4 regions of the Colwellia sp. SU-HH01172 genome follow, and region 1 is predicted to be linked to each of the others. Evidence: riboswitches for the same ligand, from Rfam matches in the RefSeq annotation. Region 1 holds a riboswitch; each other region holds the start of a gene.
The links. A riboswitch is a leader RNA that binds a small molecule or an ion and turns the genes downstream of it on or off. The one in region 1 is predicted to bind cobalamin.
Positions count from the first base shown of each region.

Region 1 (8,970 bases):
GCTGGGATAGAAGTTGCGTTAGTGTCACCCAAAGTTGCGTATAACATGCCCGCTTCATTGTTAATGATAATTGCGCCAATACCGCCTGAGTTTTCACAGTTTTGTACTTTGTCGTGGAATGAAATATTACCACGGTCAATGACACAAACATTGCCATTAGCGCCAGAATCTGTGGCTTCAGCAGTTCCCATGTAATATGTATTACCGCTAGCATTACCGGCATTTTCCATTGCAGAAGAAGCAAAAGCTTGGCCGTCAGCACTCACTGTAGAGTTTGTTGCCATATCCGCGGGATACGTTGATAAAACATCGACACCACCGGCAGTAATTTCTACACAGACAGTTTCATCAGTGGTTGTCGTTTGCTTCTTACCTCTGCCTGTAGTTACTGTACAGCTTGGATATTGAGATTCAGTATAACGATCATTATTGTTGTCATTACCACCAACCATCATTACTGATGAGTAACCTGCTGGGTATGAGCGTACATCGTTACCATCGTTACCAGCTGCCGCTACAACTAAACCACCTGCTTCAGTAAATGCTTTAAAAGCGTTCTCTTCTGTGCTGTTAGCACCACCACCACCTAAACTCATGCTAATAATATTTGCGCCCGCATCAGCACACTTATCTGCCGCATATGCTAAGTCAGAAGAATAGCCCCAACCATCAGCATTGAAAACTTTCACAATATGCATATCAACACCAGGTGCCATGCCTACAACACCTATATTGTTATCTGCAGCACCGATAGTACCGGCAACATGTGTCCCATGCGGTCCACCATGCTCATCCCAATTTCCAGTTCCAGAGTCGTTATCACCGGTAATATTATTCCAGATAAAATCTGGGTTTGAACGATCTAAACCAGAGTCAATCACACAAACTTTCATACCGGCATTGGCATTAAATGAAACTTGATCAGCTTGAGATTGATAGACAGAATAAGGTGTTAATTGCTCTAACATAGGGTTGCCTGAATCATCACTAAATGCTGACATGAGTTCACGCTTTTGATCCACTTCAATAAGTTGAACATGTGGGTTATTCATTAAACCTTTAACATCTTCCAAGCTCTTACCTTTAAAGGAAGCGGCAAAATAGCCATTACCATCTATTTTCATTTCAGCGTTTAACTTTTTGGCTAACGCTTTAACAATTCCTTTTTTACTTTCGTCAACCTTTATTATGTAGCGCTCATCACTCGCATTAGCAGTAAATGCCGATGTAATTGCAATTGCAATTATAGAACTTGTAAATTTAGAAATTTTCATAGATGCTCCAGGTGTCTCTACATTAAATTAAGTTTTATTATAATTATTTAATCATTTTGCTAACTTCAAGCCTGAATGGCTTGTTTGACCTTCGATACTAGCAGCACTGAAAATCCTCCCTAGTACAAATGCGACAACTTTTCGTAATTTTACGACCATAACAATAAAAACACCTCAATATCAAACACTTAAGCGAATTCGATATTTTTACCTCTGTCGTTTTTTTATGATTATTAGTCTTGGATTTGCTATTACCAATTTAAAAATGAAGCCATGATGGTTGCCGATGAATAATTCATCAACTAATAACAAAAATGCGTCCGATGTCTCCGCTATCGATTCATTCAGCGCAACAAATGCAAATGCAGAGGAATTCAAATGAGAAACAATCAGAAATTAGGTTTAAGCGTACTTGCGCTGTCTATTATGGCAGCTACCAGTAACGCTCAAACATTTGAAGCAGCTGAGTTACAAGCTGTGCCAGTAAATGCAAACAACACTATGACCGCCGTTAACTCTGATTTTAGTCAATGGCGAGAAAGTCAAAAATTTCAGAGTCATGACTTTACCGATCGTATTATTGTTAAATACAAAAATGGCTTTGAAGCACAAACCTTAAGCAATTTTTCTTCAGAAAAAGCGATGCCAGCCGGTTTAGCGAAAAAAGCGGGTCATAGCTTAAAACACTTGAAGAAACTTAAGAATGGCCGTCATGTTATTTCTTTAGGAAAGCAAAAACACGTTAATGACGTTCAAGCTATGGTAAACGAATTGAACAGTCATGCTGATGTTGAATTTGCAGAACCTGATTATAAGCGTTACTTAATGGCGCAAAATCAACCTTGGGGTATCTCAGATACTCAATCTGATTTAGTTTCAGATAATGATGCTGCCAACATGACGGTTTGTATTATTGATTCAGGTTATGAGCGTGCCAATCCAGATTTAAATGCTAACAACGCTACAGGTACTAACAACTCAGGTACGGGTAACTGGTACCAAAACGGTGGTTCACATGGAACTCATGTTGCAGGTACTATCGCGGCGGTAAATAACTCGGAAGGTGTTGTCGGTATTATGCCAAATACCAACGTTAACTTGCACATTGTTAAAGTATTTAACGAAGCAGGTTGGGGTTACACGGGTGAATTAGTTGATGCGGTAGACACTTGTGTCAATAACGGTGCTAAAGTGATTAATATGAGCCTAGGCGGTTCAGGTTCAAGTAACGCCGAACGTAACTCTTTACAAGCTGCCGCTGATGCAGGTGTTTTACTTATTGCTGCATCAGGTAACGATGGTGATTCATCATTATCTTACCCAGCATCTTACGATTCAGTAATGGCAGTAGGCGCACTTGATCAAGGTCGTCAACATGCAGAATTCTCTCAATACACATCTCAAGTTGAAATATCAGCACCAGGCGAAGCAATTCTATCGACTGTTGCTGGCGATGGTCGTTTAGGTTACATCACTTTAGGTTCAACAACTTATGGTAATGATGAAGTTGTACCACAAACTCATTACATTCAAAGTGGTGGCAGCTTTACCGTAAGTAACGTAAATAGTTCAGCAAATGGCGTATTAGCCGCTTGTACTCTTTCAGGTAGCAGCTACAGCTGTTCAAACGTATCAGGTAACATTTGTTTAGCTGAACGTAACGATAACCAAATAGGTAGTAATTATCCTGAAATAAACCCAGCGAAAGCTTGTGCTGACGCAGGAGCTTCGGGTGTTATCGTTTATAGTAATAGCGCTCGTCCAGGCCTACAAAATCCATTTCTAGTTGATGCTAACTCTGACGTAACAGTGCCAACAGTTTCTGTAAACCGTGAGTTAGGTTTGCAATTGATGGGACAACTAGGTACGAATGCTAACTTAAATGTTGTCGGCGACCAAGATTACGCTTATTACAATGGTACTTCGATGGCGACTCCTCACGTTACTGGCGTTGCGGCGTTAGTTTGGAGCAACAACCCTGACTGTACAGCAACACAAGTACGTGATGCATTAAAAGCAACAGCGATTGATTTAGATGTTGCGGGTCGTGATGACAAAACAGGTTACGGTTTAGTACAAGCAAAAGCAGCGTCAGACGCGTTAGCAGCAAGTTGTACGACAACAACACCTCCTACTGGTGGCGACGTACTAGAAAATGGCGTAGCTAAAACAAATTTAGCCGGCGCTAAATCAGAAGAATTAAGCTTTACTATGGAAGTACCTGCAGGTGCTACTGGCTTAAGTTTTGATATGTCTGGCGGCACAGGTGATGCAGATCTTTACGTGAAATTTGGTTCAGCACCAACAACGTCTAGTTATGACTGTCGTCCATATGCTGGTGGTAACTCAGAGTCATGTCCAATTGCAACGGCACAAGCTGGCACTTACCATGTGAAAGTTATTGGTTACTCTGCCTTTACGGGTGTTAGCCTAACAGGTAGTTTCACTGAAGGTTCTACTGGCGGTGGCGGTGCTACAGGTGGCAGTGCTTCAGTAACTGATATCAGTGTTGCACGTCGTGCTTGGACATACTACACCATTGATGTACCAGCAGGCATGGCGACTCTTGATTTCAATATGAGTGGTGGTACAGGTGATGCAGACATGTACATTCGTCGTGGTGCACAACCAACATCATCTACTTATGACTGTCGTCCATATGAAAGTGGTAATACCGAATCATGTTCATTCACTAACCCAACAGCTGATACATGGCACATAGGTATCTATGGATACTCAGCAGCAAGCGGTGTTAGTTTAGACGTAACATATAACCCGTAGGTTAAACTAAAACCCAACTAGTGTTTATTTAGGGAAGGTACTTCATTGTGCTTTCCCTTTTTTTATTTATAACCCCTTCCCCCCTTTTCACATCTTCCAGAGACAATAATTGATTTTAATTAAGTTGATTTAATATAGCGTTTTTCAATTTCAATACTCAATGCTATAGTGCCGACGAAATTATTTTTAGGTGCTTGCCGCTTTACTTTTTATTTTGTAGAGACCAAGAGAATAGGGAAATTGGTGTAACTCCAATACGTGCCCAACGCTGTAATGACATATGAGTTCGAATATAACCACTGGTAGTCTTGCTGGGAAGGTTTCGAATATTGTTTATATCACAATAGCTGAATATAAACCTTGTCTTAGTCAGAAGACCTGCCTAGAAATACAAATAAAGCGAAAGGCCGATCGCTTCTAAATCCATTAAGGGGAATACTTTGGATTTCAAAAACACGAGTACAGCTCAAGAGCAACCATTTCAGTCTCAACATCAGCACGGTTTAAGTGAACAAGAACAGCACGGTTTATATAAAGCCATTTTCAATCGCCGTGATGTTCGCGGACAATTTCTACCTAAAGCGATCCCTAAGCAAGTGTTAAGCCGTCTACTTTATGCTGCACATCACGCACCATCAGTAGGATTTATGCAACCTTGGAATTTTATCGTTATTCAATCACCGGACGTTAAAAAGAAAATCCATCAAGACTTCACCCTTGCCCATCAAGAGGCACAAACAATGTTTGCCGCTGACAAGCAAGATAAATACAAAAACTTAAAGCTTGAAGGAATTATTGAATCTCCAATAAACATTTGTATAACTTGCGATCGTAAACGCACAGGTAAAGCCGTTATTGGCCGAACACATATGAAAGAAATGGACCTATATAGCTCAGTATGTGCGGTACAAAATTTTTGGTTGGCTGCACGCACAGAAGGTATCGGTGTTGGTTGGGTGTCAATTTTGCATCATGATGCGTTAAAGAACATCCTTTCATTACCTGAGCACGTCGTTCCTATTGCTTATTTGTGCTTAGGGTATGTTAGTCATTTTCACGAAAGGCCGGAGCTTGAAACGGCAAATTGGTTACCACGTAGAGCTATCGACGAACTCGTCAGTTTTAATTCATGGGGACAAGAGGCTAGTAACAGTGAAGAAAACGAGCTGATTAACCAATTACAGGCAGATCAATCATTTCCACAATCCTTTATTAATAAGAATTAAAGCCTACTTCTGCTTAGCTATAGCATCAACTAAAAGCGTTTTATAGACAAACGCTTTTATTTCTACCACTGTTTTTTGCCTGATACAGTGCAGTATCGGCTTGTTCAAATAATGCCATCCAATTAAGTTCATCTTGTCGTTGAGCAACACCAATTGAAACCGATATTTTTGGTAAATACGCTTTAGAGTCTCGTTGCATTAATTTCAATTCAGCTATGGCTAAACGTATTTTTTCGGCAATTTCATGAGCTTGCGTCATAGTTTTATTCACCATAACCACCACAAACTCCTCGCCACCAAATCTAACCGCAATATCTTGATCAGAAATACTTGTTTTTATTACTTTTGCAATTCGCTGAATAACTTTATCACCAATGAAATGGCCAAATTGATCATTAATATTTTTGAAGTGATCAATATCTATCGCTAAAGATGAATGCACCTGTTCAATATCTAATTCTTGTAATTTAACATCGCAACCACGGCGATTAAACAACCCTGTTAAAGAATCCACAATGGCCTCATGCCTTGCGGCTTCCAACTTAGCTTTTAAAAAGCTCACTTCACCGCAAGCATGCGTTAACTCTAATGATAAGTCACTATGCTGTTGCTGAGACGCGGTAATGCTACTCATTAAAAAGGTAACAATATTTTGCATCGATTTATGATATTCGTGCTTGGAAAGTGCTCTTTCAGCCTTTTTAAGGTTTGATGCAACAACTTTATCACTATCGACTTGAGAATTAATTTTCGCTAATGTTGATGTTAACGATTTTTCTATCGGGTCCAGTATTTGTTTATCTATAGCATGAGAATTTGAAATATACTTTTCGAATAAACCTTCCATAAAAGTTAGATCGACTTCTTGATATGTTTGCACATGCCGATCTAATTCGGCGCTTAACTTTTCATTACGCTTACTAACGTGTAAGTAGACAACCGAATAATTTACTGGGCTAGGTGGTATTTGATAATGAGTTAAAAATTCATTGGTTGATTCACTGATCTTTAATGCCTCATCAAAATTATCTTTAATAAGCACATAACCTCCTCAAGAATCGCTTTATTTTTATTATTGGCCACAAATATTTAGATAATAACAAAAGGAAATGTAAACATTTTGTTACCTAATCAATTTAGAATATCTAAACTACAGCTATTCAACAAGTATTATGGATTAATTTTTCAATTAAAATTAGGCTTTAGTTCAATAATGTTCGAAATATCACCCCCTTCGACCGCATATTAAGCTACTACGAAGATTTTCGCACAGTCTACAATAGCGCTTTGTTATAGAACAAATAAATTGGGAGATTTTTTGACTAAGCTCAAGTGATAAAGCAAAATTCCAAATGATTTAAACTTTACCCTTTGAGAATAAAAAATGAAAAAATTCGCTTCGCTATGCTTTGCGTTGGCCTCAACGGCCACACTTGCTGATGAGGGCATGTGGCAACCACATCAATTGCCAAGCATTGCTAACCAACTAGTCGATGCTGGCTTGAAACTTGACCCAAATAGCCTAACAAATTTAACAAGCTTCCCTATGGGAGCAATTGTGAGTTTAGGTGGCTGTACGGCCTCATTTGTCTCAGACAAGGGCCTAGTAGCAACAAACCACCACTGTGTATATGGTTCGATTCAATACAACTCAACAGAAGAAAACAACTTACTTAAAAATGGCTTTTTAGCAAAATCTTTCAAAGAAGAATTACCTGCAACACCAGGCAGCCGTATTTATGTAACAGAAGAAATAACCCCAGTAACTGATGTTATCAACGCTGGCTTAAATGAAAGCATGTCTGGCGCTGATCGCTTTAAAAGCATCGATAAAAGCTCAAAGTCATTGGTTGCGGAATGTGAAAACGACAGCAAATACCGCTGTAGTGTAGTTAATTTCCATGGTGGACTAGAGTATTATTTATTCAAACAGCTGACAATTCGCGATGTCCGTTTAGTTCATGCTCCAGCAAGCAGTGTTGGAAAATACGGTGGCGATATTGATAACTGGATGTGGCCACGTCATACCGGAGATTATGGCTTTTACAGAGCGTATGTTGGTAAAGATGGCCAACCAGCGGATTACAGTGAAGATAATGTTCCATACGAGCCAAAGCATCACCTAAAAGTCAACAAAAGTAGTGTCGACGAAAACGATTACATTATGGTTTTAGGCTACCCTGGCCGCACTAATCGTTACCGCACAGCATTAGAAGTAGAAAACCAATTTACTTGGGTCTACCCGCAAGCAAAAGCTTATCGTGAAGAAATTATTAATTTAATTCATGAAAACTCAACACCAGAAAGCGATGCACGTATTAAGTATGAAAGTACGCTCGCAAGCCTTGCCAACTATGCAAAAAATTATGGCAGCATGATAGAAAGCTATAATAAAGGTACAACACTTGCGCGTAAGAAATCTTTAGAAACTGAGCTTGACGCATGGATCAACGCAACCAGCGCACGCAAAAACGAATATGGCACAGCACTAAAAGGTTTAAACGATTTAATTAAAAAAGATCAGCAAACACAAGCTAGGGATTTAATTCTAGGTTATTTAAACTACGGTAAAATGTTGAGTACCGCTAATCGTTTATATCGTTTATCACAAGAAAATACTAAACCAAATATTGAGCGAAAGCGTGGTTATCAAGAGCGTGATCTTGCGCGTTTCGAGCAAGGAATGAAAGCAGTTAACCGTCGTTATGATGCTGAAATAGATCAAAAAATCGTTCTAGCTATGTTCCAGCATTATGCAAAATTACCACAAGCTCAACGACTTAAGTCATTAGATAAGTTTTTTGGCTTAGATAAGAGCTTTAATGAACAACAATTCAAAAGCAAGCTTAATAAGATGTACGCTGAGACTAAGCTAAATGAAGAATCAACACGCCTTGCATGGATGAAGAAATCAACTAAAGATTTTGAAAACAGCAACGATCCGTTCATTCAACTAGCTGTCGCAACATCAGCAGAGCGCAAGCAGCTTGAAGAATCTAGTGAAGAGCTGTCAGGTAATATTCAATCATACCGTCCTAAATACATGGAAGCATTAATTGCCTACTTTAATTCTAAAGACTTACCTGTGTATGCAGATGCAAATAGCACCTTACGCGTAACATACGGCAATGTTAAGGGATACTCGCCACAAGATGGCTTAGTGGCGACACCGTATACAACCCTTGAAGGAATAGTAAGAAAAGATACCGGCGTTACACCGTTTGATGCCCCCAAAAAGCAATTAAAGTTAATTAAGAATAAACAATATGGCGAATACGCTAAAAAAGAATTAAGCAGCGTGCCTGTTAACTTTTTAGGCACATTAGATATAACTGGCGGTAACTCTGGCTCACCAACATTAAACGATAAAGCAGAATTTGTTGGCTTAGTTTTCGACGGAGTATATGAAAGTATTATTGGCGACTGGGACTACGACAAAAAGCTCAATCGTTCTATTCATGTTGATATTAAATATATGCTTTGGGTAATGGAGCATGTTGATGGAGCTACCAACCTTATTGAAGAGATGGATATTGTTGAATAGTAAACAATTCCACTAAATAAAAATCCAGCTTCGGCTGGATTTTTTGTCAGCGTTTCTACTCAGTACAGCTCCCCTCACTATTAAAATCGTGATATTTCTCTTCAAGCAAAGCACTTAATACGAAGCGTGTCGTAAATTAAATTTG
Region 1 covers NZ_BAAJMB010000004.1:804-9,773, reverse strand. Annotated here, with positions in the region: gene AC27JP_RS11635 (S8 family serine peptidase) at 1-1,274, opposite strand, end outside; gene AC27JP_RS11630 (S8 family serine peptidase) at 1,653-4,055, shown strand; cobalamin riboswitch at 4,227-4,455, shown strand; gene bluB (5,6-dimethylbenzimidazole synthase) at 4,496-5,281, shown strand; gene AC27JP_RS11620 (GGDEF domain-containing protein) at 5,322-6,323, opposite strand; gene AC27JP_RS11615 (S46 family peptidase) at 6,666-8,825, shown strand.

Region 2 (8,970 bases), on a different contig from region 1:
AACCAGAGTTTTAAACACCAGCGAGTAATGAGCAAAATAGCCACTAATTGCCAAGCCACGCTAAATGATAAAGTAAAGGTAATAACCACAGCGCTTGTTGCCAGCAAAATTAAATAACTATTGCTTGATAACACTTGTGCTAAGGGCTTAACTTTTGATGTCGCATCTTCGCTGACATAAGGCATATCAGCAATTAAACTGGTTGCTACAACACGGCTTAAACAATGCCCAAGCAATAGAACCGATAATATATTCAGTGCTTCTACAGATAAAAGCTCGTTGTTATTAACGTTGCCAACAAGAGCGGCTAAAGCTTGATACTTAACCATTAAAATGAAAAATAATGCCGCTGCACCGTAAGTGCCTAAACGGCTATCTTTCATGATATTAAGCTTGTTTTCGACCGTCCAACCGCCGCCGAAGCCATCCCAAACATCAGCCCAACCGTCTTCATGAAAAGCGCCGGTGAGCAATACACTGCAAAACATTGAAATTAAAAGTGCGATCTCGACAGGTAATAACATTGCACTAAGATAAAAAGCTACGGCTGAACAACCACCAATTAACACGCCAACTAAAGCAAAGTATCGACTGGCATTATTGAGCATTTCATCGTCAACATCAGCCTTGATGTTAACCGGAATACGGGTGAAAAAACTCAATGCTAATAACATCAAGTTATACTCTCTATTTACCACGCTAGTTTTAGGTAACATCAATTACCTCAGCATCGGCAAAGCTCGCCATGTCATTATAAAATCCAACAGCAGCTTGAATAATCGGTAATGCTAGCGCCGCACCCGTGCCCTCACCTAAACGTAATCCTAAGTTTAATAACGGTTTAACCGCTAACCATTGCAATATTTTTTGATGACCTTGCTCACCCGAACAATGGGCAAATACCATATAGTCTTTAACACTGGCATTGAGTTCAATCGCTAACATGGCAGCCGCCGTACAAATAAAGCCATCAACAATAATCAACATTTTGCTTTCTGCTGCCGCTAACATAGCGGCAGTCATTTGTACTACTTCAAAGCCACCTAAACAGCGTAAAATAGCTTTCGCATCCGTTAAATTTCCAGCATGTAAAGCTAATGCTTGTTCTATGACTTGTTGTTTCTTTTTAACTACCTCATCTGAAACACCAGTACCACGACCAACAACTTCGCTCGCTGGCACTTTCATTAACGCTGCCATAATGGCGGATGCAATCGTGGTATTGCCAATGCCCATTTCGCCAAAAGCGACAACGTTGCAGCCCGTTTGGCTAATATTGACTATATGCTGTTTAGCAAATTCAAAACCTTGTTCGACTTGCGCTTCAGTCATCGCCACTTGTTGGTTTATTGGTTTTGTGATGCTGCCTAAGCGCTGATTAATCACAGGCAGCGAAGCGGCCGGTGCATGTAAAATGCCGCAATCAACAACACTGAGTTGCCAACCAAATTGGCGACAAAATACATTTATAGCGGCACCACCGTTAGCAAAATTAGCCACCATTTGGCTAGTAACATCACTTGGCGCGATAGAGACATCTTGACTTGCAACACCATGATCACCAGCGAAAACCGTTAAATGGGGCGTGTTAATAGATAACTTTTGTTGTTCGAACTGTAGTGGGGTTAACTGATAGTTTGCAATTTGAATTTGTGCAATTTGTTTTGCGAGCAGTTCAAGATCACCCAAAGCCCCCAAGGGTTTAGTTTTACCATCGATTTTTGCTTGAATTTTTTCTGAGTTTTCACTGCTAAGCGCTTTAATATCAAACATTGCATCACCTAAGTAAAACCGAACAAATTGCTTAACAACTGCGCGGTATATTTTGATTAACGTCGAATATTATAAGAGCATGCCTGAATTGACTAATGACCTAACATTAGTAAACAACCGACAATATAACCTATGCTCGAGTAACCCGCTCGACGGTCTAATTAATGTCAATGATTATTCTGGTATCCTGACTTACAGCATCTCAATATATCCCTTCCCAAGTTATTTTTGCGCAAAACTTAGTGGTTAATATATCGCTCTGTTTACAGTTGCGGGCACAGTTGTGGACTTTCACCACATTCCCAGTTTCATTCAATTTACCACGCATTCAAGGTAATAAAAAAATGAAAATTAATATGACATTATTAAATTTATGGCGCGATTATCGACAGCTAGGGGAAAATAGCAAGGTTTATTTTTATCTCAGTTATGTCAGAAAAACATAAAAATGTTTTAAATCAGTTTATTGCCTAAAACGTGGCTATTGCCTTCATACTAAAGGACTAGCATATCAAACTAGCTAAAGCATTAATTTAGGCCAAGCTTTGCCCGTGCTATCAATAAAAACTTGCAGACGAATTAACCCACCATATGGCACGTCAAGTTGGGTCATATGCGCAGTTCCCGGCAAAGGCAAACCTAAAACTTTAGCCAATATATAGCGAATAACGCCGCCATGGCTCAGCACTAAAATATTTTCTGACTTTGTTACTTGGCTTAGTTCGGTAATTTGCTGCAATATTTGTTGCCAGAAATCATCAACCCTAGTGGTAAAATCTATCATGGTTTCACCATTAGGTGGAGAGCACTGCCAAGGGTTTTGCCAAAATGCACCTAATGTCGGCGTTTCCTCATTTAATAGCTTGCGTTCTTGCCACAAGCTTTCATAATCTTGCCCGTCCCAATCACCGAAATTCATTTCTTTTAACTGTGCTAAAACTTGCAATGAAAGCTGATTTTTTCGACAGAACTGCTCAGCAAAAGCTTGGCAGCGAACCAGTGGCGAGCTATAACAATGAGAAATTATCGGTAATTTGCCAACAGCATCGTTAAGCTGTTGCTTACCGCATTCAGAAAGGGCTATATCAGTATGTCCACAAAGAATTCCGCTTTGCACAAGCTCTCCATGACGTAGCAAATAAATATTAAATTCTGACAAGCTAATTTTCCACTGCGGCTAAATACGTTTTTAACAGTGTAACAAATAAGCCGTTAACGAAAATTAAATTAATAAAATTCTTCGCTATTTATTGTCTGTAGAACACCTTACTGCTATGTTTTACTTATAGAATATTGGAAATTTTATAATGGACCTTGGCATGAAAGATACGGCAACAATCTTAGTCGTCGACGACGCCCCTGAAAACATTGATGTTTTAGTTGGAATATTAAAACCGAGTTATCAACTCAAGGTTGCTCGCGATGGTGAAATGGCCATCAAGATTGCAAACGTCAGACCGCGACCTGATTTAATTCTACTCGATATTATGATGCCAGGAATCGATGGTTACGAAACCTGTAAACGCCTAAAATTAGACATTGTCACTCGCGATATTCCGATTATTTTTATTACCGCAAAAATTTCCGTAGAAGATGAAGCTCGTGGCCTATCATTAGGGGCGGTTGATTATATTGCTAAGCCCGTTAATCCTGCGATTGTCATGCAACGAGTCAAAACTCATTTATCATTAAGCAACCAAAAGCGTGAACTATATCAACAAGTTAAATTGCAGACATTAGAACTCATTAGCACCCGTAACAATATTATTGAAAAGCTAGGCCGAGCCGCCGAGTTTAAAGATAATGAAACCGGCAATCATGTTAAACGTATGAGTAAGTATGCCTACGTACTTGCCAATGCCTTAGGCATGGGAGAGTCGACAGCTGACATGTTAAAGAATGCGGCACCTATGCATGATATTGGTAAAATTGGCGTGCCTGATCACATTCTTAAAAAGGCCGGTAAGCTTAACGATGAAGAATGGCAAATAATGAAAGAGCATGCCGCTTTCGGTGGTGAGATATTAGATGAGAAAGACCCGTCACCATTAATGGAAATGGCAAAAGCCGTGGCAATAACACACCACGAAAAATGGGATGGCAGTGGTTACCCTAACGGTCTAAAAGCAGATAAAATTCCATTGGTTGGTCGCATTGTAGCTATTGCCGATGTTTTCGATGCTCTAACGTCATCACGTCCATATAAACCGGCGTGGACTATCGAAAGTACAATTGAGCTGATTAAAAATGAATCAGGCAAACATTTTGACCCCGAACTAGTTACTTGTTTTCTAGAAAACTTAGATGAAATACTTGCGATTAAAGCGCAATTTTCTGAATAAAACATCATCGTTGAGTAAGCAAATAATATGCTAAATTTCATCCGTATTAAAAATAGCCTTTTCGGACTGCTTTGGACACTGCTTTTAACCTTCGGCGGTCAAAGTTTTGCTCAAGAACTCGACAAAATATCCATTCAACTCAACTGGTCTCATCAATTTCAATTTGCCGGTTACTATGCCGCAAAAGAACAGGGTTTTTATCAAGAGCTCGGGTTAGATGTTGAGCTTCGAGAGTATAACGGTAAAGGCTCTATCGAAGATTATGTTATTGACGGCAGAGCCCACTACGGCATCAATGACTCCAGTTTAATTGTTGCTAAAAGCAAGGGCAAAGCTATTGTTATTGTCGCGCAAATATTCCAACACTCTCCTTCCACCCTTGCAACGTTAAAATCTTCTAATATCTCTAGCCCTTTCGACTTAATCGGCAAGCGCATCATGGTTGACTCCACCAGCGAAAATTATGCGCCTATTTTAGCCATGTTAAAACAAGCACAAGCCAAAGACTCGGCGTTTAACTGGCAAGAAGAAAGCTATCAGTTTTCGGCCTTAGAAAATGGCGATACTGATGCCATATTAATTTACAGCACCGATGAACCTTTTAAGTTTGATCAAGAAAATATTGATATCTTTATTCTTGACCCTAGAGACTACGGCATTGATTTTTATGGCGATAATTTATTTACCAGTGAAGATGAAGTAAAGAATAATCCACAACGTGTGCAAGCGGTTCGCCAAGCTACTATTAAAGGTTGGCAATATGCCCTCAATCACAAAGCTGAGCTGATTGAACTCATTGAAAAGAAATACAACAGTCAAGCTAAGTCTCATGAACATTTAGTCTTTGAAGCAAATGAAATTAGTAAAATAATATTGCCGAAATTTATTCCTATCGGCTCTGTCGCTCGCACGCGCATGGAAAAAATAACCGAAATTTACCATCAACTTGGCATGATATCGTCGCCAATATTGCCGAAAAACATTCTGCTAGAGGATGCCTTAAATTCTTTCACAACTAAGCGAGTGAATAATGACAGTAGTACAACCTTAATTATTGCTATGGTTGTCATATCATTATTACTTATTTCGATAACACTGTTACTGCCAAAATTAATCACCCCAAAACGTCTTGCGGTTTTAATGGCATCAAAAAAATTCCCGCTTATTGTTCATTCCATTTCGATATTAAATGTCGCCATTATTTTTAGCGTTATCTATATAACTTTGCAAGATAACGAGCAAAGCACGCAAACCAATATGCGAAAAAATTTGGAATTTGTTGTTGAAGCAACTAAGACTCGACTTAATGACTGGATTGGTGATCAAGAACGTTTATTAGAACAAATTAGTACCGATAACAAAGTCGTTGCATTAACCGAGCAATTATTGCAACAACCGACTTTACGTGATGAGCTGATCACCTCATCACCATTAAAGAACATTCGTCAATATTTTCGTCAAAGTAGCATTGAAGGCCAAGGCTTTTTTATCATCAATCGTGACCACCTCAATATTGCCTCTAGCCGCAATGAAAACTTAGGCAAAACTAATTTAATTGCTCAGCAACAACCGAGTATTCTCGCTGATGTTTTTAATGGTGAAACGCGCTTTGTGCCATCAATCAAATCAGATATCAAACTTCTCTTTGGCGGCACCTCGAATTCGATCGACCAATACAGTATGTTTATTGCCACTCCGATCGTCGATAAAAACAACCAAGTGATTGCAGCACTAACGTTAAGAATACAAGCCAGCGGTAAAATTTCAGATATTATGCAGCAAGGTCGCATTGGTGCTTCTGGGGAAAGTTACTTAGTTAACAGTGTTGGAGAAATGCTTTCTAAAAGTCGCTTTGAAGCCGATATTCTATCATTAGATTATTTTAAAGATCACAATGAAAACAACCAATTAATATCACTTAAAGATCCACTTGTTAATGTGATTAAATTTCCTGACGCCAAGGTTAATAGTCAACAATTACCTTATACTTTTATGGCAAATCATTTAATCAATAATGCGCGTGCATTCAATAACTCACTTTTTACTAGCAACAAAATTTCCTCAAATGTATTAGGTTACAACGATTATCGTGGCATTAAAGTTTACGGTGCTTGGTTATGGGACAGTCAGCATGGCTTTGGTATCGCAACAGAAATAGACGCTGAAGAAGCCATGTTGGGTGTCAATTCACTGCGCAATAAATTAATGCTCATTTCCTTTGTTACCCTGCTACTAACCTTAACGTCAAATATTTTCACCGTTACTGTTGGTCAACGCTCCACTAAATATATGCGACGTTCAAAAGAAGAGTTAGAAAAAATTGTTGAACAGCGAACTTCAGAGTTGCATCAACGTGAAAGAGCGATGTGGGAATTATATGAACATGCCCCCGTTGCCTATGCAACATTAAATAGTAAAGGCGCATTCATTAAACATAATTGCGCCTTTGCTCAATTATTTAAACGACCGCGAGAAACTTTTGTCTCTTTGAATTGGCAAGAATTTGTTGCTGATGAACATTGTGTCCATAAGCTATTTCAAACAAAATCTCAGCTACTTGAATGTGAAATTCCGGTTAACATTAGTAAATCTCAAACCATAGACACTATGATGTCAGCCCTGCCGGTATATGATGAACACGAAACATTAACGGAAGTTCGATTAACGCTAATTGACGTTACCCAACGAAATGCCGCGAAAGCACAATTTGCCGCGTTAATGGAATCAGCACCTGATGCTATTTTGATGCTAGATAAGCATAAAGAGCACAGTATCGTGAACTCACAAGTACTCAATATGTTTGGCTACGAAAAAGCCGAACTTATTGGTCAAAAAATTGAACGACTTTTGCCTGAAGAAGCCAAATTACATGTCTTTGAACAATTATTACAACAAGATGACCCGCAAAAACAGCTAATCGAATTAACCGGCAGGCGTAAAGACAACTCCGAGTTTTCGGCGGAAGTGACGGTCAGCTCTCTCGATATTCACAACGATCGTTTTATTGTTGCCATTATTCGAGATATTACCATTCGAAAACAAAACGATGCAGCACTCGCAGAACAAATACTGTTTCAACAGGCTTTAGCCGATACTATTCCTTACCCGGTTTTTGTTAAAGGGCCTGACACGAGATTTATCAATGTTAATACCGCTTATGAACAAACCTTTGATGTCAAAAGAGCGGATATTATTGGTAAAACCGTACTCGAATTGAACTATTTACCTTTAGAAGCGCGCGAAAACTATCAAAAAGAAGATACAAAAGTTATTGCTTCAACCGGCATGATCAAAAAAGAACTTTCGATGGTTTATGGCGATGGTATAGAGCATTCCACTATGTACTGGGTCAAAGGTTTTGAAAAATCAGATGGTAGTGTTGGGGGATTATTAGGCACTTTTGTTGATATTAGTGAACAAAAAATGGCTGAGCAAACCTTAGCACATGCTAAGTCATTAGCTGAAGACGCAGCCAAAGCTAAATCAAACTTTTTGGCCAACATGTCACACGAAATTCGCACACCAATGAACGCTATCATTGGTATGTCGGCCCTTGCGCTTAAAACCAAAATGTCGCCTCAACAAGAAAATTATATTTTTAAAGTGAATCGCGCAGCCGAATCTCTGTTAGGGATCATTAACGATATTTTAGACTTTTCAAAAATTGAAGCGGATAAACTAGAAATTGAAAGTATCCCGTTCTGTCTGGATGATATTCTCGATAATCTCAGCAATATGTTGGTTGATAAATTGACCGAGAAACAAACCGAGTTAATTTTTGATGTTGAACAAAATGTTCCGATTGACTTAATTGGTGACCCACTACGTTTAGGACAAATATTAACTAACCTAGGCAGTAATGCGGCAAAATTCACAGATCATGGGGAAATAAAAATACATATTTCTTGTGTCAATAAACATAGTGATAATGTCACTCTCAAGTTTTCGATATGCGATACCGGCATTGGCATGACCGCTGAGCAACAAGACAAGCTATTTCAATCTTTCAACCAAGCTGATGCGTCTACCACCCGAAAATATGGTGGTACAGGTTTGGGTTTAGCAATATGTAAACGTCTTATTGAGTTGTTGGGTGGGGAAATATGGGTAGAAAGCCAAGAAAATGTCGGCAGTCAATTTCACTTTACCGTTAATTATCAAACGCAATCAACCGAACAAATTAGAGTCAACAAACCCTATTTATCTTCCATCCAAGGCTTAAAGTTGGCGTTAATAGAAGACAATGACACCTATAAGTCAATTTTGCAGCGTATCTTAAAATCATTCGGCTTTCTTGTTGAACACTACACTTGTGTTGAAGATGCTTTACCGGAACTTAGCCTAGCAGGGAATTCATTCGACGCGTTAATTTTTGACGTCTCGAAAGAGACCGATAGCAAAAATTGTGCAGATATATATAGCATACGTGAAGCGTGCGAAAATTTACCAATATTACACATATTGCCCAATCGCTTAGAACACTCTATCGAAGCGCTCGAAAATGGTGAAAAATATTATGTCACTTGTAAGCCAATCACGTCATCAAATTTACTCGATAGCCTATTAATCACCTTAGGGCATGACAGTTTGCGCAACCTTAAATACAAGCTGTTACCATTAGAAGAACAGGCCGCAATGAGTGTGCTTGAAGGAGCCAAAATTCTCCTAGTCGAAGACAATGAAATTAACCAAGAGCTGGCGGTAGAACTATTAAGCCATCATGGCATTAATGTCGTCGTGGCTAATAATGGTCAAGAGGCCATTGACTGCTTACATCAAGAAGATTTTGATGGTGTGCTAATGGACTGCCAAATGCCGGTAAAAGATGGTTATACGGCAACTCGAGAATTACGAC
Region 2 covers NZ_BAAJMB010000007.1:179,999-188,968, reverse strand. Annotated here, with positions in the region: gene AC27JP_RS17155 (adenosylcobinamide-GDP ribazoletransferase) at 1-716, opposite strand, end outside; gene cobT (nicotinate-nucleotide--dimethylbenzimidazole phosphoribosyltransferase) at 706-1,773, opposite strand; cobalamin riboswitch at 1,934-2,129, opposite strand; gene AC27JP_RS17145 (histidine phosphatase family protein) at 2,294-2,932, opposite strand; gene AC27JP_RS17140 (HD domain-containing phosphohydrolase) at 3,093-4,115, shown strand; gene AC27JP_RS17135 (ABC transporter substrate-binding protein) at 4,143-8,970, shown strand, end outside.
Region 2: it holds a riboswitch for cobalamin, as region 1 does, so the genes downstream of both, cobT (nicotinate-nucleotide--dimethylbenzimidazole phosphoribosyltransferase) here and bluB (5,6-dimethylbenzimidazole synthase) in region 1, are expected to answer to the same signal.

Region 3 (4,160 bases), on a different contig from region 1:
TTCGTATTGGCTTTTTGGTGGCTGATAATTATTGGTGCCAAAAATTTAATGACTTGCTGGGGCCATGGCAAGTGAATGGTCCTGCGCAAATTATCGCAGAAAAAGCCCTAGCTGATCATACCTGGCATAACCAGCAACGCGACAAATTACATACCTTACGTGAACAACAAGAAGCGTTATTGTGGCAGGTATTTACCTCAAAATTAGTCAGTAATATTCACGGCTGTGATTTATTTCTCACCTTGAGCTTTCATCAAACAGATAATGCAAAAAAACTCTATCATTTGCTGTGTAAGCAAGGTGTTTATTGTCGACTTTCTGATGAACAAGACACTCTAAGGTTTGGTATTGCTCTAGAGCCTGAAATGGCCAGACTTAAAGCAACATGTATCAATGCGCTGACACAGTTAAGCTCACACAGTTAAGTTAACCCAATTCAGCTAAGTAGTATTCTAAAGTAACTCGAAAAAAATAAAGGCACCGAATTTGGTGCCTTTTTAACGAGTAAAAAATTATCAACTAGTTTTGGTAAGTGATACCAAAATAAGCAACACGTTCTTGAGTAAAGTAAGCACTTGAAGTTTGGTAATTTTCATTAAATGCGTTATTCACTTTTGCTTGAATTTTTACATTATCCGAAACAGGGTAGCTAACGCCTAAGTTCACCAATGAATAGCTATCAAGCTTCACAACTGCGCCGCCAAAAAGGTAGTCATAACGCTTACCTTTATATTGAACTTCAGCGTATAAGTCCGCGTTACCAAGTGATGTATCAAATTGATAGCTAACGTGCTCTTTTGCACGACGACCTAATTGCTTACCTGTTGATGCATCTTCAGCTTCAATATAACTAACATTAAACTGATGTACGCCACCAAAGCCTTGATAATTTGCACCAATTTCAGCACCTTTAATTTCTACATCGTCAACATTTATAGGAGTTACATTATTATCTGCATCAGTACCACTCCAATCAATTAAGTCTTCAATATCTGTTTGGTAAAGGTTAAAGGCAACTGATAATGCATTGAATTGACTTTTAACACTAAACTCATAACTTGCTGAAGTTTCAGACACGAGATCTTTGTTGCCAATATAACCCCAATTTAATGGGTAATATAAGTCGTTGAAAGTAGGAGCTTTAAAACCAGTTCCTGCAGAAAAACTTACTTGTGTGCTTTCTGTTACTTGGTAACCAACGCTGGTGTTGAAAGTAGTTTCAGAGTCAATACCTTCAACATCATCATAACGTGCAGCTAATTCATAAGATAACTTGCCTTCACTATACATTGCATGAGCAAAGACGCCGGTAGTATCACGTTCTTTTTCGTCGTACTCATTACTACCTTTAAGCTCTTCTTGAATTAAATCTGCACCCAAGTTCAATAACCATTGCGAAGAAAACTCACTACTATTTAATAGGGAATACTGGTTACGACGAGTATCATATTGCGTACCTTCACTTTTACTCGTGCCATTGCCATGAGCTATGTTAGAAGTGCGACTTTGACTAACACTAAATTGTGTGATGTTATTAATATTATTAACTTGCCAATTATAGTTAGCACCTAATTGCCAAACATGGTTATTAATTTCACTTTCATTGGCGCCAAACGAGCTATCATACTCAGTATCGCCTTGATCTAATTGCGCCAACCAATTTAAGCTTAATGCCTTGTTGATTTGTTGCTGACCATTAATAGCAAATGAATCAAAACTATAACCATCGTCATCAGTTTCTGAATCATCTTTAGCGTCAAAGCCATCACTTTCTTCATGCTCAACACTTAGACTAGTAAAACCATCACCATGCTCAATACCTATACCACCATTAAGCATACTGTAGCCTTCGCTACCAACATTGGCGCTAACAAAATGCTCACCGCTATTTAGTTTACGCGTAAAGATTTGGATAACACCACCAATAGCATCAGAACCCCATAATGCCGCACGAGGCCCCTTAACAATTTCAATACGCTCAATAAGTTCTGGGGCAATATTTTGCACATTGGTAGAACCTAAACTTGCAGAGCTAATGCGAACACCATTTAGTAAAACAAGGGTATGACCAGAATTAGCACCACGCATATAAACTGATGAGCTTTGACCTCGACCACCAGATGTTGAAATATCAAGACCAGCAACAGTTGATAACATATCTAATACTGATTTAGGCTGAATACGGTCGATATCAGCACGAGTAATCACAACTTGGCTCGCTAGTGAGTCTTCAATATTCATTGGAGTACGTGATGCTGTAACTGAAATAATTTCCATGTCGTCAGCAGTTTCATCAGCGTTCGCTGAAGCGATAAAAGATGTCGACATAGCACCGGCAATTGCCAATGATAAAAATGATTTTTTGAAAAAGTTATTTTGCTTAATGTTCATATGACCTCATTAACGATGCCCACCGCACCATATTTATTACTGCATAAACGCAGTGTGAATTAAGTAAATTCAAGTGCTCGGACTTATATAACGAAGATTTACTTACGTTATAATTACCGTTGCGGGGGCAGTGAAGGTTTCTCACCTTCTTCCCTCGAACTTACTATGTTAAACAGTAACTAAGATATTTAGTTACTGTCGCTTATTTAAATTTTTTTCATTGCTAAATCGAATACTTCGACTCGCTAGTTTTATTGCTGTTAGCAACAACAACTTCAAAATGAAGACTTAACCATTATCGCTTGGCGTATCGACACCTTGTGCAATAATGCTTTGAATTTTTTCCATATCTAAATGCTGCTGACAGATATCAGCCAAGCGCTCTAACTGCACTTCTCTATGCTGATTAATATCGATAACGGGTTGTACTAAATCATTAATACCTAACCAATTCAGCACCGCTTGTGTTGGTTCAGGGCAGTCGAAAAAACCATGTAAATATGTGGCGATAATTTGCTTATCATCAGAAATACAGCCGTCAGGTGTATATTGCTTTTTGCCTAAACCATCACTTTCAATATGTAGTAGTGGTTTAGATAACGCTGGCCCTGTTGAAACACCACAGTGAATTTCATAACCTGTTAACTGACAAGTTTCACCATTTAAACTCATACTCGCACTTACCTGCGTTAAGGTTTTTTCTCGCGTTAAGGTGGTGTTGAAATTCAATAAGCCTAAGCCTGATACTTGTTCAACATGTGATTCAATATGCTCAGGGTCAAATATTTGTTTACCCAACATTTGGTAGCCACCACAAATCCCCATGACCTTGCCGCCATAACGAAGATGTTGTTCAATTTCTTGCTGCCAACCTTGTTGCTTTAAAAAAGTTAAATCAGAAGTGACATTTTTACTGCCTGGAATAATAATTAAATCAGCGCCCTGTAACGACTGACCAATGCGAATGTATTGCAAGTCAATATTGGGCTGTAAACGTAATGGGTCAAAATCGGTATGGTTGCTCATATGTGGCAGCAAAGGTACAAAAATTTTAACCTTAGCTTGTGTGACTTTATTATCTAGCGCGACGGCATCTTCGGCATCTAACGCTAAGTCATGTAAATAAGGCAACACGCCTAATACAGGTTTCCCTGTGCGCTGTTCAAGCCAATCTAAGCCAGATTCTAATAACTTTATATCACCACGAAAACGGTTGATGATAAAACCTTTAACTCTTGCTTGTTCTGATTCCGACAATAATTCAAGCGTCCCCACCAAATGGGCAAATACGCCACCACGGTCAATATCTGCCACCAATAAAACCGGGCAATCTACTTTTTCGGCATAGCCCATGTTGGCAATATCATGAGCACGCAAGTTAATTTCTGCGGGGCTACCTGCTCCTTCAACTAACAGCACATCATGATCATTTGCCAAGCGCTGATGTGACTCAACCACCGCTTGCATCGCGAATTTTTTATAGTCGTGGTATTTACCCGCTTCCATGTTCGATAACGCTTTACCGTGCACAATTACTTGCGCGCCGGTATCACTGTTAGGTTTTAGCAAAATAGGGTTAAAATCAACGCGCGCTTCTACTTTTGCTGCAATCGCTTGTAATGCTTGTGCTCGGCCAATTTCACCGCCGTCTTTCGTTACTGCACTATTTAATGCCATATTTTGTGGTTTAAATGGCGCAACATTCACACCAGCATTAACTAATACTCGACATAGCCCGGCAACTAAGGTACTTTTTCCGGCGTCTGACG
Region 3 covers NZ_BAAJMB010000007.1:189,707-193,866, reverse strand. Annotated here, with positions in the region: gene cobD (threonine-phosphate decarboxylase CobD) at 1-425, shown strand, start outside; gene AC27JP_RS17170 (TonB-dependent receptor domain-containing protein) at 520-2,391, opposite strand; cobalamin riboswitch at 2,443-2,596, opposite strand; gene AC27JP_RS17165 (cobyric acid synthase) at 2,680-4,160, opposite strand, start outside.
Region 3: it holds a riboswitch for cobalamin, as region 1 does, so the genes downstream of both, AC27JP_RS17170 (TonB-dependent receptor domain-containing protein) here and bluB (5,6-dimethylbenzimidazole synthase) in region 1, are expected to answer to the same signal.

Region 4 (8,970 bases), on a different contig from region 1:
TGATAAATGGGGTGATTGGCATGGGTATGGCCACTGCCCGGAATGCCATGTTCAACAATATTTTGTGCAAACTTTTCGGCAAGTTCAGATTGGGTTTCTGGCTCTACTTGCCAAAAGCCTTTTTCAATTGCCACTAACATTATGGCTAATATATTGCTTTGTACTTGAACATTATGTTTTTCTTGCAAGAATTCATCTAAACCAAGTTCTAAGCTGTCATCAATATAGATGGCTTTTAAATCTTGCCAAACCCAAGACTTAATAATTTCTGGGCTTGTTGCTTGCCAACCCCACAGGTTTTCAATGAACTCACTGCCCATGGTTCTTGCGCCCGCATAGCCTTGCTTCATTAGCGGTTGGATCCACTGTCGATTTAAGAAACGTCCACGCAGTTCTGACAATAACGCGGTTTGCAGAGGGTCTATCGACAACTGTTGATTGTTAGCATGCGATATCACAAAGCTATTAGGCTGCTGACCGGCAATGGTTTCAATTGCTAAATTAAGCCCACCTAAGTAGTCATAAGCATCATTATTATCAATCAAGCCATACAGGTTACTCGCGCGCCCTAAGTAGGTGTTATTTACGTTAGCGAGTTGTTGGCGGAATAAGCTTTGTACATTGCTGCCCATGGCTGTATTTTCATTTGGCACACCATAAGCATGGCTCATACGTTTGATATACGCTTCGCCTAATTGCTTACGTTCTTGCCATGCGCCAGAGCGCTCAGCCAAACGATTGATACCCGCGCCATATGCACCAGGCGCAGTACCGAAAATTCGATAACTGGCCTGACGGCCTAGCATTTCAGGGCTTATTTGGCTATTTGCTCGCAGCAGTGCTTGCGCTTCGCGCAGCCAATTACTAGCAACCATATTAGTTTCTATGCTTTCGTCGAAGTTATGTTTTTGCTGTGCCAGCATGTGCTCAACCGGTGTTAGTGCCGCATGTAAGGCACTGATTAACGCTGGGTGGTCACGCTCAATCACCTTTTTACTTGCCGCTAATGCCAATAACACTGAGCGGTCTAACCACGCCAATTGTTGAGCATATAAATCTCGAAACAAGCCTGAGGTGGTAAAAACAATATCTCTTCGTTCCTTGTGTGTTTTATCAAGTTCGATAAGTTTCAGCGATTTTAAAATGCCCCGTCGATTCCACACCGGCTGCACGCCAAGCATATCCATACCAAAGGCGATCATGGCACCTTCATCACGCACCGCATCAGAAGCCCATAAAATAACCGCTTCTTTGTGGTTTTTATCAACAATCGGGTTTTCTGCTCGCGCTTTCGTAGCTAATTGCTGGCCAGTAGTAAAACCTAGCTGAGATGGGATCAAGCTACCGTCAAGTGCATAGAAATTGCGTCCGGTCGGTAAAGCATCTGGAGTTCTGATTGGATCATTGCCTTTACCCGGCGCAACAAAACCACCATTTAAGGCATTTAAAAATGCCGACATTTCACTTTTTGGTGATTTAATCAGGTTCTGTTGAATTTCATCGCGCTTATTGTCGTCAATGTCTAATTCGCCTTTTTCAATCGAAACCATCATGGTATCAATGGCTTCTTGTTGCCAGTCTTTACCATAAACGTGCAAACCTAATGGCATAAAATCTTCTTGTAGCTTAGTGAGATAATGCCCAACTTCATGCAATAAAAAGGCATCATCAACCTCACCAAAACCAATACCACGAACTTGCAGTTCTTCATCCATACTGGCAACCAGTTCATCAGTTAAATTCAGCACTTCAATTTTATGACGTAAGGCTTTAATCGCTTTTTTCTTAGTATCGTCATTCGAAGCCGCTTCAGCACTTTCAATAAGTTGACGTAACTGCAATAAACCATCATACAATTCAGTGGTGGCCAAAGGTGGTGTTAAATGATCTAACATCACCGAAATACCACGGCGCTTAGCTTGAATACCTTCACCGACACCATCAACAATGTAGGGGTAAATACTTGGAATACTTTCAATAATCAGCGATGGATAATCACTCGCTGATAAGCCAACCGCACGTTTAGGTAAAAATTCATAAGTGGAATGTCGGCCTAAATGCACTATGGCATTAGCTTTAAAAACATCACGTAAATAATAATAAAAAGCCAAGTATTGATGTGGCGGCGGAAAGGTCATATTGGCGTGTAATAATTCTTCATTTAGCTCCCAGCCTCTTGGTGGCTGAGGCCCTAAGAAAACATTACCAAACTGAACACCGGGCAACAGAATTTCATTATTCCACACCATTGTTTTGCCAGGCACATTGCCCCAACCTCGAATACCTTCAATTTGCATCGCAATTAAGGCATTTTTAAGTTCGTTCGCGCTTTGCCATTGCTTGGCTGGAATATCATTATTTGCCTGTTTTAAGGCAATTAAATGGCGATATTGCTCGGTTAACTGTTCAAGTAAATCTAACGCCCGTGTTCGGCCTTGGTGTCGAATACCATCAAGGGCATGATGTAAGTCGACAGAAGTACTTTCAACATTAGCTAATAGCGCCTGTAAAACCTTATTACGCTCAACCGTTGACAGCTGCGCTAATTCCGTTTGACCTTGGGCAAAAAGGTAAGTGTTAACCTGAGCATGCAAATGGCCTAATGGCCCTTCAATCATTTCCGCTTTAACAACCTCGGGTAGCGTATCAAAATAGCTTTGGTAGTCGCTTACCGACATTTTATTGATCAGCGGTGACATTTTATTAAGCGCGCCAGCATCTTGCGGCAAGTTCACCGCTTTCAACTGTAATAAATCGAGCAATTCTTCAGCTGAGTTAGGCAAGTCAACTTCAGGGCCCAAGTCATAACCTTCCATTTTTAATTGCTGTAATATTTGCCAAAGCGATTGCTGAACATCGAGATTGTCTGCACCGATATTATGGCGACCCGGAGGATGATTATAATAAACAATGGCGACTTTTTTCTTGGCGTTTTCAGTGGTGCGCAGCGCTAACCAAGCACTTACGCGTGCCTTTAGGCGTTCAACTTCATTAGTTAACACTTCACTAATCGATAAGCTTGCACCGGTTAATGAATCTAACTTAGCTGCTGAGGCTAATGCTAGAACATGTGGCTGAGAAACGCCCTGCAATTCAGGCATCGCCACCCGATAATGTACGCTATCGCTTGGTAAACCCGTTGGTGAAAGTTGATATTCCAATGCGCTCAGTTCAGTCACCCGAATACCTTTAAATACCGGCACGTTCAATTGCTGAAATTTCTGCGACACTGACCCCCGCCCTTCACCACCGCCAATGACAAAATCTTGTAAAGCGATAATGGCTAATGGCTGGGTAACTTTTAGATTACGTATTATTTCAATTGCTTGTTCACTGGGTTTTCCCCAACCTGCAAGTACAGAAACACATTGCCATTGGCGCTGACACAATTGCTGATGTAATTGCCATTGCCCCGGTTGGTCGCCAGTATCATGATCAACAATAAACACCAAAGGCTGACTAGCATTGTCCTCTACCTTTTGTTTTAACTCGCTAGTACTAACTAATTCTTGTTGCCAATAAAAACGTATCGGTTGCAGTGGCAATATTTTCGGCGCTGCGTTTAAAGCAATCGTGTTAGGGTTTACTTGCGTGATTTTTTCCAGCCAAGCGAATAAATTGCCTAAATTTTCTTTGCCCCTATTTTGCCAATAAGCACGCGCTTGCAACCAATAAGCAAATGCTGGCCATTGCTGCTGTTTTACGCTGAGTGCAGACAAATAATCATTTTTATCTAACGCTGCCATTAAGCTTTGTAATTGCGGTTTTGATAAATCAGTAACTTTTCCGCCTTTACGGTCTTGATGTAAAACCATTAAACGTCGGTCGGTATTTAACATTAGCCGTGTTTGTTGCTCGGGGTAAGTTAACGCTAACAAACGCTCAACTGACTCGCCAAATACACCCGCAATAACTAACGCCTGATGTTGATTAATGAGCTGCTGTATTTCCTGATTAGTCATAATATTTAGCTGGCTTACGCTGCGAATATTAATCGTGCTTGATGTTGATGTTTTATTAGCACTTTGTGTCGCTAAAAACTGATGAGCACCGGCAACCATACTGGCGGCTGAACGATCAGATACCAGCGCCAGCATTTTCATTTCACTGGCTTGTAAGCTGGCAGCACTTACAAAGGTTATTAGCCAAAAGGCCATTAAAAAAATTATATTTACCTGACCTTTTTTAGGAAAAGGCTTTGTCGTGTGTTTGCTAACAATGGCGCTTGTCATGAGAACTCTCAAAAAACTAAATAAACGTTGCTCATTAAAAAACTGACAAAAAAATACTGACTAAAATGTCTTCATTTAATGATCGAAAGGTACATTTTCAATCGATTAGAAGCATCGATTTTTATTAAAAATGCGTAAAGTTAAACTGGGATTACTCGGAAAATACCAATGCATGTACGACGCAAGTATATTGTTATGCTGATAAATAAATTCGCCTGCTCGTTCACTCGGGTGGTGCGTTGTTTGGCAAATAGGCTCAAGAGCAATTTCCGCGTAAGAATAATGAAAACTATGGCCACGCATAATGTTGTTAGACGTCGCAACGTTATTGTCTTCAGGGCTAATTTCATGGTCAGCGCTATTTTTATTAAGCGAGGATAAATCAACCCATTGTGAGCCAATTGCGGCGAGCTTTTTCTGCATTGCCGCTTTGCCCGGAATAAGGCCAAGCATTGCCATTTGTTGCCCTGACATATCCGTTAGCTGCTCAAGTAAATACAACATACCGCCACATTCGGCAATTATTGGTTTATTGCTAGCAGCAAAGTCTTTCACGTCACTTAGAAAAGTCGCATTATTCATTAACTTTTCTGCGTACAGCTCTGGATAACCGCCTGGAATATATAAGATATCCCCTTCAGGTAAATGAGCGTCATTCAATGCTGAACAATAGGTTATTTCCGCGCCAGCTTGTTCTAAAAAGGCAATATTGGCGGCATAAATAAAACTAAAGGCGTTATCGCGCACTATAGTGACTCGAGTTCCCACCAAAGCTCGATGGATAAAGTCTGCTTGGCTGTCATTCTCAACCGCAAAAAACTCTATTTGTTTAGGTAACTCAGTTAAACCCGTTTTAGCGATATGACTCGCCGCTTGGTCTAATTGGCTATCAATATCTGCTAGCTCTTGTGCCTGCACTAAACCCAAATGACGCTCCGGCAAAGTGACACCGTCATCTTTTGGTAAGCGCCCGTAGAAACGAAATTCTTCTGGCAGGCTGTTACTCAATAACTCAGCGTGGCGATCGGTATTCACTCGATTAGCAATTACGCCAGAGAACGGCAAACCTTCACGAAACTTAGCAAGGCCAAAGGTCACGGCAGCGAATGTTTGCGCCATAGCTTTTGCATCAATAACGCCAAGTACCGGAATATTAAAGTATTGAGCTAAGTCAGCACTACTGGGCGTGCCGTCAAATAAGCCCATCACACCTTCAATAAGAATAAGATCAGACTCCATTGCTGCACGATGCAGTAACTCTTGGCAGCCCTTTTCACCCACTAACCATAAATCTAACTGATAAACCAATTCACCACTGGCTTGGCGCAAAATCATAGGATCAATAAAGTCAGGACCAACTTTAAACACCGTCACTTTACGACCTTGGTTGCGATGATATCGAGCAAGCGCGGCAGTTACTGTGGTTTTTCCTGAGCCTGAATGCGGCGCTGCCACAATTAAGGCGGAACACTTAGTACCGCTGCCGGTTTCATGTTCAGGCTTGTTCTGAAAAGCGGCTGCAGCTTTTGCTGTTTCTGACTGACTCATTGCCATTACACCTTATCTTGTGACGATTTGGCTAGGCCTTTATCAGTTAAGAAACGGCTAATAGTGAAATCAATCACTATCGCAGAAATCACATAAAATACTGGATTAGAAATAGAGCGGAAATAGTATTTATCAACACGCGTTGCATATTCAGCCCATGATAATTCTGGAAATTTTCCTGACAAAGCATAGTAACTGCCATTGGAAATGAAAAAAGCAATTGAGCTAGCTACAAACAAGCCTAAAGCAACTTTAATAATATTGTTTTGCCAGGCACTTTGCTGCCAATCAGGTTTAGTATAAAAGCCAGCAGCAAACATAACCCCGTAACTTAATACTAATGCTGGGTAAGAAGTGGTAATACAATCGCCGAATTGTCCACGAAAATACGATGAGGCAAGATCAATCACTAAAGTTAAGGTATAGAAAAACCAAAACGCTTTCATATTGCGTAAATACATACCGGCTAAGAAAAATATTGCGATTGAAGCGCTAGGTAAGTGGTTTAAGCTGGCAAAATGATGGGTGCGAGTTGCCAACATCAGCAAAGTTAAGACTGCAAATATTGCAAAAAGTAAGCTAATTGGCGTTTTTTGGTTGACTGATTTCATAACATTCCCGTATGCGAAATAAATTTTCACGGTGTTAGAAATCAAAGTTGGTAAACGGTATCGCGGTGTAATAACTAGTCAAATGACTAAATAACGCGATTAACACATCAAGCAGGCGTAAAAAGGTAGCTTGGGCCGTAAACTGTTCTCTGAATGACCGCCCACCGCAGTTGTCGAGTATTTGCTTTAGGCCGGTCTCCGGACTCCTGTTCATCGCATTTGCAACACCTTCCCATATTTGTCAATACAGTGGTTTTGTTGCTGCTCACAGTTACCGTTGCGGGGGCAGTACTGGTTTCTCACCAGTTTCACGTTTCACCTTTAATTAGCTATTTCCACGTAAAATAAAAATAGATAAATCAAAGACACCTAAATCAGCGCCGATAATACGTGATGAGTGAGTTTTATTCAATGAAAAGCAAATTATTAGCACTAAAGAACTAACCGCAAAGCGTCAGCCCTGATATTTACATTGAACCAAAGAATTGATTTGGTTATTCTGCGCTTCACTTAAACGCCCGTTTTGCTCAGAGCTTAGCGCAACCAAAATAAGAACCATTAATGACGACTCGCTTTTTTTTAGCTCGACACGGACAAACACTGTGGAACCAAACACAGAGATTTCAAGGCCAACTCGACAGCGAATTAACCGAACAAGGCAAAACTCAAGCGGCTAATATCGCCTTATCGTTACAAAACGAAAATATCGACCGTATTATTTCTTCATCATTAGGACGCGCGGTTAAAACCGCTACTATCTGCCAAAATTGTTTAAATGTTCCTGTTGAAACTCACACCGGCTTGGCTGAACGCAACTTAGGAAAATGGCAAGGACAAAACGTAGCAACCTTTAGCCAAGATGAGAATTATCATGAGTTATTGCATCAGTTTACCCAGCTCAAACCTGCAGATGGCGAAAGCGCTGTTGACTGTGGCTCTCGGGTATACCAAGCATTAGAAAACCTTGCCGAAAAATACTCAAATAAGAACTTACTGGTGATATTTCATGGTGAAGCCTTACGTTGTTTTTTAGCTAAGTTAGGCGTTAACTCTAACAATAACGCTTATGAGCTATTCGACAATGGCTGCTTGTTTACTTTAAGCTATCAGCAGCAATGCTTTCAACTCGACAGCGAATAGGTTGCAATATAAGTGATGAGAAATAGCTCTTTAATTTCCTTCGTCAGTAAATATTAGCTTTTGGCATCAACGATGGATAGTCATTTAATTAGCGAAGTTATTGAAAAAATACTGATATTAGCACCTGAATTTTCACTTGCTATTACCCTATCGCTTGCACTTATTCTCGATAAACTACTTGGTGAAGCAAAACGTTTTCATTACTTAGTGGCTTTTGGTTACTTAGCAACAAAATTAGCAGCATTACTTAATATAAGCCAGCAAAATCCAAACGCTTCAACACAAGTTAATGCAAATCAAAACATCTTAAAAACAAAAGCTCTTGGCACAATAGCTTGGTGTTTGTTGGTGTTGCCGTTGCCGATATTATTTGTTTATTTTTTGCAGGATTTAGTTTGGTATTGGCAAGTATTTATTGACGCTATAGTGCTTTATTTAGCACTGGGGTTAGCCAGCTTAAAAGAACACGCAATGCAAATTTATCGACCGCTTAAATCAGGCGATTTAAAATCTGCACGGCATTTTACCGGCTACATTGTTAGCAGAGAAACTTCACAGCTTAACGAACAAGAAATGTCTCGAGCAACGGTTGAGTCTATGCTTGAAAATGGTCACGACGCCGTTATAGCATCGCTGGTTTACTATATTATTGGTGGAGCGCCTTTAGTCATTTTACATCGACTCGCTAATACGTTAGATGCAATGTGGGGCTATAAAAACGCGCGCTTTATCAATTTCGGCTATGCAAGTGCTCGATTGGACGATTTACTAGGATTCATTTCAGGAAAGTGCTGTACGCTTTTATATGCAATACAAGGACTGAAGCAAAGGCATTTCATTCAAGCAATCACTAATGCCTATCGACAAGGTAACCAATATAAAAGCCATAATGGTGGTTGGGTAATGGCCGCTGGTGCAACCGTAATGAACAGACAACTCGGCGGCAGTGCTCTTTATCATGGTAAAAAGGTTCACTCTGTCACTTTAGGTGAAGGCTGCGATGCCTCAGGTAATAAGGTTAGCAGTGAAGATATTCCAGCTAGTTTAAAGCTCGTCAGCCGAGCCAGTTTACTGCTACTCATTGCGGTATTCGTTTTTCAATTATTCATTTACTTGCAATAATCTTCAATAACTCTAGAAAACAAATTCAGTGCAGCAATAGGAAGAAAATGGCGTTAATTCATGGTGGACAGCTTCAACAAGTTGCAGAGCAATATAAAATTTCTGTGGCAGACTGGCTCGACTTATCAACTGGCATTGCCCCGATAAGTTACCCGATCCCTGATATTCCCTTGCGTGCTTGGCAACAACTACCACAACTAAGCCCAAAGTTAATCGCAACGGCAAAACAATATTATCAATGTTCAGAGCTTGTTATCACCAATGGCAGTCAGTCAATTATTAAAACTCTGCCTGAATTATATCGCCAGCAAAATATG
Region 4 covers NZ_BAAJMB010000007.1:194,216-203,185, reverse strand. Annotated here, with positions in the region: gene AC27JP_RS17200 (cobaltochelatase subunit CobN) at 1-4,232, opposite strand, end outside; gene AC27JP_RS17195 (cobyrinic acid a,c-diamide synthase CobB) at 4,338-5,780, opposite strand; gene AC27JP_RS17190 (hypothetical protein) at 5,786-6,391, opposite strand; cobalamin riboswitch at 6,564-6,749, opposite strand; gene AC27JP_RS17185 (histidine phosphatase family protein) at 6,953-7,531, shown strand; gene AC27JP_RS17180 (cobalamin biosynthesis protein CobD/CbiB) at 7,604-8,653, shown strand; gene cobD (threonine-phosphate decarboxylase CobD) at 8,701-8,970, shown strand, end outside.
Region 4: it holds a riboswitch for cobalamin, as region 1 does, so the genes downstream of both, AC27JP_RS17190 (hypothetical protein) here and bluB (5,6-dimethylbenzimidazole synthase) in region 1, are expected to answer to the same signal.